DNA from 3 places in the Flavonifractor hominis genome. Region 1 is predicted to be linked to each of the others. Evidence: a T-box and tRNA genes for the amino acid it is inferred to sense, from the RefSeq annotation. Region 1 holds a T-box; the other regions hold tRNA genes.
What was found. The T-box of region 1 lies ahead of WMO45_RS08770 (glycine--tRNA ligase). A T-box ahead of a tRNA ligase gene usually reads a tRNA of that ligase, here a tRNA-Gly.

Region 1 (4,537 bases):
GGTCATGGCGCTCTTCTTGTGAGCGGCATTGTTCTTGTGCAGCAGACCCTTGACCACAGCCTTGTCGACCGCCTTGACGGCCACCTTGTAAGCGCCCTCGGCCTCGCTGCGGTTGCCTTCGACCACCGCGGCCTCAAACTTCTTGATGTCGGTCTTCAGCGCGGACTTAGCGGCCTTGTTCTGCGCAGCCTTGGTGGCGTTCACCAGGACACGCTTCTTGGCAGACTTAATATTCGGCAAACCAAACACCTCCTCCGATGACGATAATCGTTATTTACACAGTTTGCCCGTGCAGATTTACATTTTAACAGCAAGTTTCAAAAATTGCAACTGTTTTTTCAAATTTTTTTCACTTTTTTTGTATATGAAGGCCCTTCTCGCAAAAAATAGAGCTGAAAGGCCGTCCTTATACCATATCTTGGGGCGGCAGAGGAGGCCATCATGCGCAGACCAAGGACCGACCTGGCCATTGAGGCCGCCCAGCTCTGGCGAGAGGGTGCCGGAGAAGCCGCCCGCCTGCCCGGGGTAACATCCGGGGAGCGCCAGCGGGAGGGCTACGCCGTCACCACAGTGGAGATACTGGACCAGCAGGGCGCCCAGGCGCTGGGTAAACCGCCAGGCCGCTATGTGACATTGGAGCTGGACGCTCTGGAACGGCGGGAGGCAGATGCTTTTGGGCGGGCGGTACGGGCCCTGGCTGCTGAGCTGAAGCCCCTGCTCCCATCCGCTCCCGATGCACCCGCCCTGGTGGTGGGGCTGGGCAACCGGGCCATTACCCCGGACAACCTGGGCCCTAAGGCCGCAGATTATACCCTGGTGACCCGCCACTTGGTGGAACAAGTCCCGGAGCACTTCGGCTCCTTCCGCCCGGTGGCCGCCCTGGCCGCGGGTGTACTGGGTACCACCGGCGTGGAGAGCGGCGAGCTGGTCCGGGCGGTGGTGGACAAGATCCACCCGGCCTGTGTGCTGGCGGTGGACGCGCTGGCCGCCCGCAGCCTGAAGCGCATCTGCCGTACCGTCCAGCTGTCCGATACCGGCATTACCCCCGGCTCAGGGGTTGGCAACGCCCGCTTCGCCCTGGATGCGCAGAACCTTGGCGTACCCGTCATCGCCATTGGTGCACCCACGGTGGTGGACGCCGTCACCCTTACCTGCGACGTGCTGGCCGAGGCCGGCCGGGAGGAGTTGGACCCTTCCGCCCTTCAGGGCGCGGGAGAGGGATTGGTGGTCACTCCCAAAGACATCGACACCCAGGTCCACGACCTGAGCAAGGTCATTGGCTACGGCATCAACCTGGCCCTCCAGTCTGGACTGAGCATTGAGGATGTAGACCTGCTGCTGAGCTGAGCGCACATTTCAGGGAAAGAAAACTGGGTCTTGCGCCCCCTTTCCCTTGACGCAGAGGGGAAAAGGTGATAGAATACACCGGAAATCAGCACAGGCCACGACCGGGAAGAGTACGCGGAGACCCGGACCGCAGAGAGGAGCCGTTTTGGTGGAAGGCTCCCGAAGGTCCCGCAGAAGGCACCCGTGAGCCGCGGGGAGGCAATGCCCCGCCGGTCCCCGCCGTTACCGGGTCAGAGTGCGGAGCGTCTGCTCCGAATTCAGGTGGCACCACGGAGTTTTCTTCGCCCTGAGCCTTATGGCTCGGGGCGTTTTTTTCTTGGCGAATAAATGGGTAAAGGAGCATATACGATGAAAAACACCGAAAAGACCATGGAAAAGATCGTAGCCCTGTGCAAGGGCCGCGGCTTTGTCTATCCCGGCAGCGAGATTTACGGCGGCCTGGCCAACTCCTGGGACTATGGCCCCCTGGGTGTGGAGCTGAAGAACAACGTCAAGCGTGCCTGGTGGAAGAAGTTTGTCCAGGAGAACCCCTACAACGTGGGGCTGGACGCTGCCATTCTTATGAACCCTGAAGTGTGGGTGGCTTCCGGCCACGTGTCTACCTTCAACGATCCCCTCATCGACTGCAAGGCCTGTAAGATGCGCCACCGGGCCGACAAGCTCATTGAGGATTGGTGCGCCGAGCAGGGCCGCACCGACGTAAACGTGGAGGCCATGACCAACGACGAACTGGTGGCCTTCATCCGGGACAACGGCGTTACCTGCCCCGGCTGCGGCAAGTCCGACTTCACCGACATCCGCAAGTTCAACCTGATGTTTAAGACCCACCAGGGCGTCACCGAGGACAGCAGCACCGAGGTCTACCTGCGGCCTGAGACCGCCCAGGGCATCTTCGTCAACTTCCCCGCCATCCAGCGTACCACCCGCAAGAAGCTGCCCTTCGGCGTGTGCCAGGTGGGCAAGAGCTTCCGCAACGAGATCACCCCGGGCAACTTCATCTTCCGCATCCGGGAGTTTGAGCAGATGGAGCTGGAATTCTTCTGCCAGCCCGGCACCGATCTGGAGTGGTTCTCCTACTGGCGTGAATTCTGCCACAAGTGGCTCAACGACCTGGGCATCTCCGATGAAGACCTGCGCCTGCGGGATCATGAGCCGGAGGAGCTGGCCTTCTACTCCAAGGCCACTACCGACTTTGAGTTCATGTTCCCCTTCGGCTGGGGCGAGCTGTGGGGCGTGGCCGACCGTACCGATTATGACCTCAAGCAGCACCAGGAGCACTCCGGCAAGGATCTGACCTACTTCGACCAGGAGAAGAACGAGCACTATATCCCCTACGTCATCGAGCCTTCCCTGGGCGCCGACCGCGTGACCCTGGCCTTCCTGGTGGAAGCCTACGACGAGGAAGTGGTGGGCCAGGACAAGAAGGGCAACGACGACATCCGCACCGTTATGCGCTTCCACCCCGCCCTGGCGCCCTTCAAGTGCGCCGTGCTGCCCCTGAGCAAGAAGGAGGTCCTCTCCGGTCCCGCCCAGCAGCTGCGGGACGAGCTGGCCAAGGAGTTCATGGTGGACTATGATGACGCCGGCTCCATCGGCAAGCGCTACCGCCGTCAGGACGAGATCGGCACCCCCTTCTGCATCACCCTGGATTTCCAGACCGTGGGCGACGAGACCACCCCCGCCGACGGCTGCGTCACCATCCGGGAGCGTGACTCCATGCAGCAGGTGCGTATCCCCATGAGCGAGGTCAAGGACTACATCGCCCAGCGCATCCGCTTTTAAAAAAACACCGGATCTCCGCCATATGGCGGAGATCCGGTGTTTTTTATGTGGGCTTGGCTGGCGCTGCCATGCCGTCGCTTTTTTGCCCTGCGATAGGCCGGACTTGCAGGGCCTGCCGCTTTTTGCTATACTCAAACAAATCTTCCACACCGGGAGGCGATTTTGTGGAAAACACGCCCCTTTATGACGCACTGCGGTCCTTTGCCGCTACCGATCCATTGCGCATGCATATGCCCGGCCACAAGGGCCGACCTCTCCCAGCCCCCGAGCTGGCAGGGCTGGCAAATATCGACTTTACCGAGTTGCCCCCCACTGGAGACCTGTTTGACGGAGGCGGAGCCATTGAACAGGCCGAGCAGCTATGGGCAGAGGTGTTTGGCATGCCTCATTGCCTGTTTCTCACCGGCGGTTCCACCCAAGGAGTGCTCTCCGCCCTCACTCTGGCCTGCCGGCCGGGGGATGGGGTCCTGCTGGACCGGGGCTGTCACCGCTCGGCCTACAACGCCCTGGCCTTGATGGATCTGCATCCGATATATCTGGAACGCCCCTGGTTGACTGAAGCCGGGATTACCGGTCCCATTGACCCGGCTGAGGTGGAACGGCAGTTGGACTGTCACCCAGAAATTCATACGCTCTGCATTACTTCACCAACTTATTACGGTGTATTATCAGATCTTCCCGCCTTGGCAGCGGTCATGCACCGCCGGGGCGGCTATCTGGTGGTAGACGCCGCCCACGGAGCCCATCTGCCTTTTTTAGGCGACACCTCGCTGGCCGCCGCTGATCTGGCGGTGGTATCCACCCATAAGACCCTACCCGCCCCGGGGCAGACCGCGCTGCTGCTCTCCGGCCCCGCTTTTTCCCAGGCCGACCTGCGCCGGGTGGGGAGTCTCTACGGATCGTCCAGCCCATCCTACCCCATGATGGCCGCTCTGGATGTGTGCCGGGCGCATATGCTGGAAAAGGGGGCTGCCGCCTACCGTGACACGGCAAAGGAGGTGGACCGGCTGCGGCAGGACTATCCTTCCCTCACCCCGGCGGATGCGCCGCTGGATCCCACCCGCTTCGTGCTGCGCTGTGCCGATGGCTTTACCGCCCAGGCACGACTGGAAGAACTGGGGGTGTGGCCCGAGATGGCCGACGTGGGGCACGTTGTTTTTATTCCCACCTGTGCCGACACCCGGGCAGACTTCGCCCGCCTGCGGGCTGCTCTGGATCTTCTTCTCCCCGGCGTGCCCAGGCTCCTGCCGCCTCCTCCCCCGCTGCCTGTCTCCGTCTGCTCCCCCCGGCAGGCCCTCTTTGCCCCCCGGACCCATGTGCCTTTGTCCGCTGCAGAGGGACGAACGGCTGCTCAAGCCATTGCCCCCTACCCACCCGGGATACCAATTGTGGCTCCAGGAGAGCAAAT
Region 2 (4,537 bases), on a different contig from region 1:
GTTTTGAACCCCAGCTCCCGCAGACGGGCCACGCCCGACCCGGGCCAGGGGGCAAACTCCCCCTCCAGCCAGGCCCACGGGATCTGGAACACCGTGCCCATGCTGACCCGGACCGCCCGGCGGTAGAGCGGGTCGCAGCAGGAGGGCGTCACCAGCACCGCGTCCATCCCCAGCGCGGCGGCGGAACGGAAGATGGCGCCCACATTGCTGGCGTCGGTGATGTGCTCCAGCACGGCCACCCGGCGGCTGGCCCGGCACAGGTCCGCCGCCGCGGGCAGGACGGGCCGGTGCATGGCGCACAGATAGCCCCGGGTGAGCGCATAGCCGGTGAGCCCCGCCAGCACATCCCGCTCGGCGGTATAGACGGGCACGTCCCCCCACCCTTCCAGCACCTGCGGCGAAAGCCCCTCGGCCTGCCGCCGCTCCATGAGGAAGGAGACCGGACGGCACCCCGCCGCCAGCGCGCAGGCGATGACCTTCTCACTCTCCGCGATAAAGAGCCCCTGCCCGGGCTGGCGGCGGCTGCGCAGCTGCGCGTGGGTCAGCCCGGTGTAGACCTGCAGCTCCGGGGCGGACAGGTCGGTGATCTCTCGGATCTCAGCCATAGCGCCCCTCAGATCTCCTCCTGGGTGAAGGCCGCCAGCAGCAGCCGGGCGCCGTGGTGCAGAAACTCCTCCCGGGAGAGCTTCAGCGTGTCCTGAATATACCGCTCCCGCAGCTCGGCGGTGTGCACCATCCCGGCCAGCGACGACCAGAAGAGCATGACCGCCTCCAGCGGCGCAAGCCGGGTGCGCACCGCCCCCTCCTGCGCCCCGCGCGCCAGAAAGGCCGCCAGCTCTTCGTCGATCTCCCCGCTCACCCGCAGGATGTCCGCCATTCCCTTCTGCGCGTCGCCCAGCTTCTGCACCAGCGGCAGCATCCCGGTGGCCGCGTCGTAGGCCGTGGGATTCTCCTCATAAAAGCGCACAATGGTCCGGCACACCGCGTCGTAGGCCTGGTGCCAATCGCTTTGGCTCTCAATGGCCTCATGCACCTTTTTCTTCAGCAGGACCATGCCGCTGAGCAGGATGGCGGTGATGATCTCTTCCTTGCTCTGGAAATAGACATACAGCGTCGCCTTGCTGTACTCCGCCTCCCGGGCGATGTCGTCCATGGTGGTCCGCTCCGTCCCCTTTTCCGCGAACAGCCGCTCGGCAGCGGCCAGGATCGAGCCCCGGTGAAACTCGGTCAGCGCCTGTTTTTTGCTCATGGTTTGTCCCGCCCTTTCCATATTATTATACCAACGGTTTAGGAAATGATATCATGATTTTCCTTTCTTATCAACCCTATTTTGCCCGTAATCTCGTCTCCCGGGCCCTTTTTCGCCCGTTTCCGGCCCTGACGCGGCAATGCGCCCCATTCCGACGGGAAAAAACTCTTGCCAAATACCTCCGGCTGTGCTATACTAATCGAGTCAGCAAAATCATGCAGGTATAGTTCAGTGGTAGAACGTCAGCTTCCCAAGCTGAATATGAGGGTTCGATTCCCTTTACCTGCTCCAGACAAAGCGCCGCCGCAGTCCTTGTACAGGAGGACTGCGGCGGCGCTTTTCGTTGTCTTTTGCGGCATGCCGCGGGCAAACCGGACCAGAGCATGCCCACCGCGCCGGTCTGCGCGTCGGCCCTGATAATGATCGCACTGTCTCCCTCGTAAGACGAACTGGGATCGGATAACTCAAAGGCTTTCGAAATAAAGATGGCCTTTAGAGAAGATTCAAACTCCATAGAAGTTGGGGAACTCTCCCCGCCCTGCCCACTTCCCGTATATGACGTTTGCTAAGTCCAACACGCTTGCTATAAGCTGCAGGCTGGCCCAAGAGGGTACACTATTGGGTCTACATGTCAAGATAGAGTTGTTGGGAAGGGCCGGATACAGACGCTAACGTAGTCGAAGAAGCTGGCATACATTAACCTATTTGCAGTAAAACTTGCTTTTCCCATTCTGCCACACGGTACAGAAAGGACACCACTGGTAAGTGGAATTTTCCCCCGGCACTGTCTGTAATAGCTACAGTATCCACGTTAGCTATGCTGCTTTTGCGGCGCGTCTTCCGTTGGAAACTCATATTCGCCGGCAGTGAGTACATCTCCAAAAGCTTTCCCCAGCTCCTCTACTGCCTGCTGGGTGGCGTTGGCCTGCTTCATGAGGTAAAATTGTATCCATGCTGCTGAGTAAGGCCTACATCTGTCTCATTTGGCACGATCGTCTGCCCATAGAACCAGTTGGTGGATAGATTCCGTGGAAGCTGGACCGTGATAGGGTCATTAGCCATTGTTTTTCACTCCTTCCGCGACGGAGATAGTGGATTTGGGCACTGTGGAAGATGTCAGGAAGTTGTTTCCGCATCTAGGAGCTCCACCTGAGTAATCTACGCCGCTTGCTCTTGAGAGGCAGTGTAGATTATTCCCAGACTGGATCCGGTGATCTGCCTATCGAGAGCTGAAATAAGGACAGCCCCTTTGACGCGGTCATTGCCACAACGCCCCTAACTGAGCCCCCACGCCTGCCGGATGAACAGCATGTACGCTTTCATGGAAAACTCAAGAATAGGCTGCACGTTCTCCAGGTCATACCCCGGCGACAGCGTGAGTCTGGCTGATACGTTGACTGTAACCTCTGGCGGGGCAGTGAGGGTCACCTGATCCCCCAATAGAGGCGGTCCCGCTGGCAGACCGTTCGTGGTCAATATTGCCACCTCCCTTCTGTTGCTATAAGCCGCCGCCTGTGGGCAAGCTATCATCGGAGGTGATCGCATGGAACCCACGTACAGCGATTTGTACACCCATTTGAAAAAGGATCCGGCTATGGAAACCTACTTTTCACAGCTTCCCGGCTATATCCAGGCACAGATCCGGGCCCGTGAACACCAGCCCGCCTCTCTGGAGGATCTCAAACGCATGGCCAACGAGTCCAAACAGGTATTTTGAACAATCGTTGAGGTGATAATATGGCGAAACAAGGCATGGCCCGTCCCGAATGGACCCACACCGAGCCCCGAAACGCAGAGCCTCCCGTGCCCGAGATTCAGGGCAAGGCCAAGCATGGGAAGGAAAAGGCAAATCCCATCATTGCAGGCACTTCCGGCCCCCATATGAAGGTCTGGCATGAAAAACCCATCTCCTCAAGGGTCTACCCGGTGCTGGACACCGATCTGGCCCGGGACAACGTAGAAAACGACCTTCCCGCAGCCGATCTGGAAGATCTGTGACCTATATTCCGCTGTACCGCCCCGTTGTGGGCGGTATTTTTTTGTTCTGCTCCGGGCTGAACCGCAGGCCGCCCTTTGACATCGGAACGCTGTCAAGCAAAAGCTTGGTCATGCCGTCCTTGTCAGTCGTAATCTTCAGCCTGTGAAACACTGTTTACCACCCCCTCGCTGTGCGTTGTCGGCCTGAAACAAAAAATCCAGGTCCATCCCAGCGAAAAAGGTGTCCCGCACAATCTTTGTCTAGAGAAAAGTAAAATGAGTGCTGACCAAAAAGCTTTACTCTGGTGCTTTTCTCCGTCCTATTGATCGCCTTAGAAAAACAGCAATCGGCGTAACGTTGCGGCGCACCATTTCGGCCTGCAAATTCTCAAACATCATATCGCGCCCACTTTCCACCGTACATGGTGGTCTATATCTGCATTATGCTATCTTTAGCGGTGGAATTCATAAGCACTTTCCGCCGTTAAAGGAAATTTTTTCTTGATTCTTTCCATTAAGTGTGATATCGTACTTTTAAAAAAGAAGGTGTTTGAAATGTGGCTTGATTCGCTCAAGCGAATGAAAGCTGCATCTGGAAAAACCACGTCCGAGATTGCGGTTGGATCTGGGATTCCAGAGCCGACGCTTGAAAAGCTTTTTGCGGGAGCAACAAAAGACCCAAAGCTTCCAACAATGCAAAAACTTGTATATTATCTGGGATACACGCTTGAGGACTTATACAAAAACGAAAACACTTCCACATCGTCCGAAAACGATACGGAGGCGTTGAGGATGGATAAAGTTGTAGAGGCGTTTGTACAGGTCGGGATAGTCCCCAAGGGGAAGGCTTTATCCGATGAGGATTTACGTTTTCTGGAGGCAATGATCGCCGCCATCCGGCAGTGGTTCAGCGAGTGACACGATGGCCCGCAGCATCCTCAGTGGGCGGTTCTGCATATTTGTTGGTATGTATGTTGTTTCCTTTCGGAGACATATAGCGCCCTCCTCCCGCGTGGTAGGGGCAAATCGGCAAAGCCGTTGTTTAACAGCGCACGCCCTGCCAGATAATAGCAAGCAAAATTTTAAGTTGCACGTTTCTGTACACCAATTTAGTAGTTTTTTCTATATGCCAAAACTGTATGTGTCCTGAAAACGGACAGAAAGTGTGATAAAAAAATAGAGGGATGATTTTACCGCTAAAAAATACAGTAATTTCCAAAAATTATAGAGGGAGCAGGAAGGTGTTACCTCTACACCCACGGGCTATAAGATGGCTGAGGACATGTACCAGATGAACGAAAAACCGCAAAA
Region 3 (4,537 bases), 210 kb from region 1:
AGTTCCAAGGTGGCCTATATCATCAGCGATTCCTGCCGTGCCATTGCCGACGCCGTTATGGCCATGGACCGGGGCGCCACCATTCTCCACGGGGAGGGTGCCTACTCCGGTGATGAGAAAAAAGTGCTGATGGTGGCCTTCAAGCAAAAGGAGATCGTCCCCCTCAAAGAGATGGTCAATCAGATCGATCCCCACGCCTTCCTCATCGTATGCGACGCCCATGACGTACTGGGTGAGGGATTCCGCACTTATAGCAAGAATGACATCTAATGTCGGAAAGGAGGCAGCTTCATGACCGTCTTTACTAAGGTCACCGCCCATTTGAAACAGCGCGGTTTTGCCGTATCCTGCTTTGCCACCGCCGCAGAGGCCGCAGACTATATGGACGGAAAACTGGATGGCCGGAGCATCGGCATCGGCGGCTCAGTGACCGTCCGGGACATGGGGCTGGCTCAGCGGCTGGGAACACATAACCAGATCCTCTGGCACTGGCTGGATGGCACTCTTTCGGACGCTGCCGCCGCCTCGGTCTATCTCACCTCCTGCAATGCCCTGGCCGAGACCGGGGAGATCCTCAACATCGACGGCACCGGCAACCGGGTGGCCTCCACGCTTTTCGGCCATGAGGAGGTCTATTTTCTGGTGGGGTGCAACAAGCTCTGCCCGGACTATGACACCGCCCTATGGAGGGCACGCAATGTGGCCGCCCCCAAAAATGCCATGCGTCTGAAGAAAAAGACCCCCTGCGCCCTGCGGGGCGACCGCTGCTATGACTGCAACAGCCCCCAGCGGATCTGTCGGGCACTGAACGTACTGTGGGCGCCGCCAGGCGGTGTGGGCCGCACCGAGGTGGTCCTTATCGGAGAGCCTCTGGGCTTTTGAGGAGGGCGGAGATGAAGCGTATCCTGCCCGCGCTGGCCCTGTGCTGCGCCCTGCTGCTCTCCGGCTGTACCTCTTTGCTGGAGCGCACTTATACCTCTGTGGAGCCTCATACGGAGCACACCGTTTCAGGCAGCGACACATCTACCATCAAGGCGGATACCTATTCCGAACTGGTCAACGCCATACTCTTTTTTGTCTCTCAGGGGATGGAAGAGGGCGTCGTGCAGCTGACAGGCTACGAGGGGGATGTGGAGGCCGACCTGAACCAGGCCTGCCTGGAGGTGGCCAAGGACGATCCCCTTGGCGCCTACGCCGTGGACTTCATCAAAAACGACTATACCCGGGTACTCACCACCTATGAGGCCACCATTACCATTTCCTACCGCCGCACCCAGGAGCAGATCAACAGCCTGGTCAACGTCACCGGCTCCAGTGCCATCCGGGAGGAGGTAGGGCAGGCCCTGGCCGCTTTCCAGCCGGAGTTGGCCCTGCGGGTGGGCTATTTCACCGAGGAGATGGCCGACCTGGACTCCCTCATCCGTCAGGCCTACTATGACGATCCGGCCTCTGCTCTGGGCATGCCGCTTTGGGAGATCAACCTCTACCCTGATACAGGCAATCAACGCATCGTGGAGATCCTGCTGATTTATCCGGAATCCGCCGAGCTGCTGGCTCACAAAAAGGAGGATCTGCTCTCCACCGTGGAGCAGATGGTGCTTCCCCTGCACCCCAGTCAGCACACCTCCGCGGAACGGCTTTCCTTACTGTTCCAACTGCTTCCCGATGCGGTACACACCAGCGGCACCGGCTCTACCGCCTGGGATGCCATTTTGGGTGACGGTGCCGACAGCGAGGGGCTGGCGCTGGCTTTTCAACTGCTGTGCGACGAGATGGACATCGGCTCTACCCTTATTGAGGGCACCCTGAACGGGCAGCCCCACTTCTGGAATCAGCTCACCGACAACGGCGGCACTCATTACGTGGATCTCACTCGCAGCACCGACGGCACCACCTGGTCGGCGGAAGATCTGATCGCTTTGGGCTATGTCTGGGCCGGCAGCGAAGAAATCGAATAATTTTTAAAAAAAGGGTTGACAAGCTCGCCCCCTTTCGCTATAATAACCTTCGTCGCTTGCAGGTGTAGCTCATCTGGTAGAGCGCCACCTTGCCAAGGTGGAGGTAGCGAGTTCGAGCCTCGTCACCTGCTCCAGAATAAGAAAAGAGGATGGCCATTGGCCATCCTCTTTTCTTATTTGTCTGTGTGTGAAAGGAGATACGCCATGCCGAGTCCCACCATTGAATCGCTGGGCCGCTTTCTCTCCCGGCAGGTACCGGAGCACCCCCGCCGGACCCGGGCCCTGCTCCACGCCGCCTATACGCTGGTCGGGGTACAGATGCGCCTGTTTCCGCCCCGGCAGGTGCTGCCCGCCCGGTGCTATATGCAAGGGGCCACCGCCCGCACCATGGCCGCCGCCCTGGGCCGGGCGGATCGGACCGCCTGCGTCAATATTTTTCTGCCCTGTGAGCCTCTCCACGCCATGGGTATTCCTGCCGTGCTGCCCGAAGGGCTGTCCTGCTATCTGGTCTCCACCGCGGCCGACCGGGTATTTGTGGAGGCGGCGGAGGAGCGGGGCGTGCCGGAGAGCTATTGCTCCTACCATAAAATCCTGCTGGGCCTGGCCGAGAGCGGAGTCATGTCCCGCCCCCGCTTTATCCTGAACACCTCTCTGGCCTGCGATGCCAACCAGCTCACCTTCCGTCGGCTGGCGGAGTTCTGGGATGTCCCTCACTTTACGCTGGATGTGCCCTACGCCCCCACGGAGGCATCGGTAGCCTGGCTGGCCGACCAGCTGCGGGCCATGACCGATTTTCTCCAGCAGCATACGGGCCGGCATCTGGAGGAGGATGCGTTGCGCCAGGCGGTGGGGCGCTCCCGGGCCACACTGGAGAACTACCGCCGGTATCTGCAGCTGCGGGCCAGCCGCTCCCTGTCCGACGAGATGACCTCCGAGATGCTTTCGGTCTTTGCCACCCACTCCATGCTGGGTTCGCCCCAGGCCCAGCGCTACACCGAGCGCCTGTGCGCCCAGACTGCCGCCCTGCCCGAGGGCCGGCGGGGCAAGCGCATCCTGTGGCTGCACACCCTGCCCCACTGGCAGGACGCCCTGCGGGAGATTCTGAATTTCAGTCCCCGGGTGGAGATCGTAGGGTGCGACATGTCCTTTGACGCCCCGGAGCTGCCCGACCCGGACCACCCCTATGAGTCCATGGCCCGGCGGCTGGTGTACAACTCCTTTAACGGCAGCGCCGAGCGCCGGGTGGCCCGGGCCGTGGAGCTGGCCAAGCTGCTCCGGGCCGACGGCGCGGTGTGGTTTTGCCACTGGGGGTGCAAGCAGACCTCAGGCGCGGCCCAGTACGCCCGTCAGCATCTGGAGGCCGCCGGCTTTCCCACCCTGGTGCTGGACGGAGACGGCTGCGACAGCGGCAACGTAAACGACGGACAGATGGTGACGCGGCTGCAGGCCTTTCTGGAGCTGCTGGAGGGAAACAGATGATCGGATATACCTGCAAATACACCCCCGTGGAGCTGCTGGCCGCCCTGGGGGGCGAGCCGGTGCTGCTGGAACGGGAGGCGGAGGACTTCACCCGGGCCGAGGCCCTGACCCACAACCACTTCTGCTGCCACGCCAAGGCCCTGCTGGAGCAGTGCCTGGGGCAGGGGATCCGGGAGCTGGTGCTGGTCAACTGCTGCGACAGCATCCGCCGCTGCCGGGACGTGCTGGCCGGGCAGATGGACTTTCTCTTTCTGATGGATCTGCCCCGGCGGGACGACTCCTGCGCCCGGGCCCGCCTGCGGGCCGAGCTGGACCGGCTCATTGCGGAATACAGCGCCTACCGCGGGACTCGTTTCGACCCCGCCCGCTTCCGGGCCGCCGTTTCGCCCGCTCCGGCGGTTCCTTCCGGGCCCTTCCTGGCCGTGCTGGGTGCCCGGGCAGGCAGCAGCCTGCTGGAGGCGCTGCGGCGGGTTAGCCCCCTGCCGGTGGCCGACTTTACCTGCGGAGGCAACCGCAGCCTGCCCCCGCCGCCGGAGGGGGATACCGACGCATTGCTGGACTGGTATGCCGGGGCGCTGCTGGGCCAGATCCCCTGCCTGCGCATGGAGGCGGTGGGCCGGCGGGAGGAGCTGCTGGACCATCCCAACCTCCGGGGCGTGGTGTATCACACGGTCAAATTCTGCGACTTCTACTCCTTTGAGTATGAGCGTCTGCGCAAGCACTCCCCGCTGCCCATTCTGAAGGTGGAGACCGATTTCACACCCCAGTCCAGCGGTCAGCTCTCCACCCGTCTGGAGGCTTTCCTGGAGGAGCTGGACCTGCGCGGCGCCCCTGCCGCGCCCCGCAGGGCGGGTCAGTACGTGGCGGGCATCGACAGCGGCTCCACCACCACCAACGTGGTGGTACTGGACCTGGAGGGCAATCTGGCCGCCAGCGCCATCGTCCGCACCGGCCCCCGGGCCAGCCAGGGCGCAGAGAAGGCCTTTGCCGCCCTGGGCGGCTTCCGACCGGAGGACATGGCCGCCATCGTGGCCACCGGCTACGGCCGGGGCAACATCCCCTTTGCCACCGGTCAGGTCACCGAGATCACCTGCCATGCC

Region 2: it has a tRNA-Gly gene. The T-box ahead of WMO45_RS08770 (glycine--tRNA ligase) is inferred to sense a tRNA for this amino acid. The anticodon was not compared.
Region 3: it has a tRNA-Gly gene. The T-box ahead of WMO45_RS08770 (glycine--tRNA ligase) is inferred to sense a tRNA for this amino acid. The anticodon was not compared.

The regions. Positions count from the first base shown of each region.
Region 1 covers NZ_JBBMFT010000004.1:240,959-245,495, reverse strand. Annotated here, with positions in the region: gene rpsT (30S ribosomal protein S20) at 1-240, opposite strand, end outside; gene gpr (GPR endopeptidase) at 442-1,347, shown strand; T-box leader at 1,436-1,639, shown strand; gene WMO45_RS08770 (glycine--tRNA ligase) at 1,696-3,129, shown strand; gene WMO45_RS08765 (aminotransferase class I/II-fold pyridoxal phosphate-dependent enzyme) at 3,294-4,537, shown strand, end outside.
Region 2 covers NZ_JBBMFT010000003.1:269,600-274,136, reverse strand. Annotated here, with positions in the region: gene WMO45_RS07245 (TrmH family RNA methyltransferase) at 1-605, opposite strand, end outside; gene WMO45_RS07240 (TetR/AcrR family transcriptional regulator) at 614-1,249, opposite strand; tRNA gene WMO45_RS07235 (tRNA-Gly) at 1,467-1,540, shown strand; gene WMO45_RS07230 (hypothetical protein) at 2,061-2,183, opposite strand; gene WMO45_RS07225 (hypothetical protein) at 2,525-2,725, opposite strand; gene WMO45_RS07220 (hypothetical protein) at 2,793-2,966, shown strand; gene WMO45_RS07215 (hypothetical protein) at 2,987-3,247, shown strand; gene WMO45_RS07210 (helix-turn-helix domain-containing protein) at 3,728-4,144, shown strand.
Region 3 covers NZ_JBBMFT010000004.1:30,801-35,337, forward strand. Annotated here, with positions in the region: gene WMO45_RS07780 (YitT family protein) at 1-270, shown strand, start outside; gene WMO45_RS07785 (lactate utilization protein) at 292-882, shown strand; gene WMO45_RS07790 (hypothetical protein) at 894-1,958, shown strand; tRNA gene WMO45_RS07795 (tRNA-Gly) at 2,017-2,092, shown strand; gene WMO45_RS07800 (2-hydroxyacyl-CoA dehydratase subunit D) at 2,163-3,437, shown strand; gene WMO45_RS07805 (acyl-CoA dehydratase activase) at 3,434-4,537, shown strand, end outside.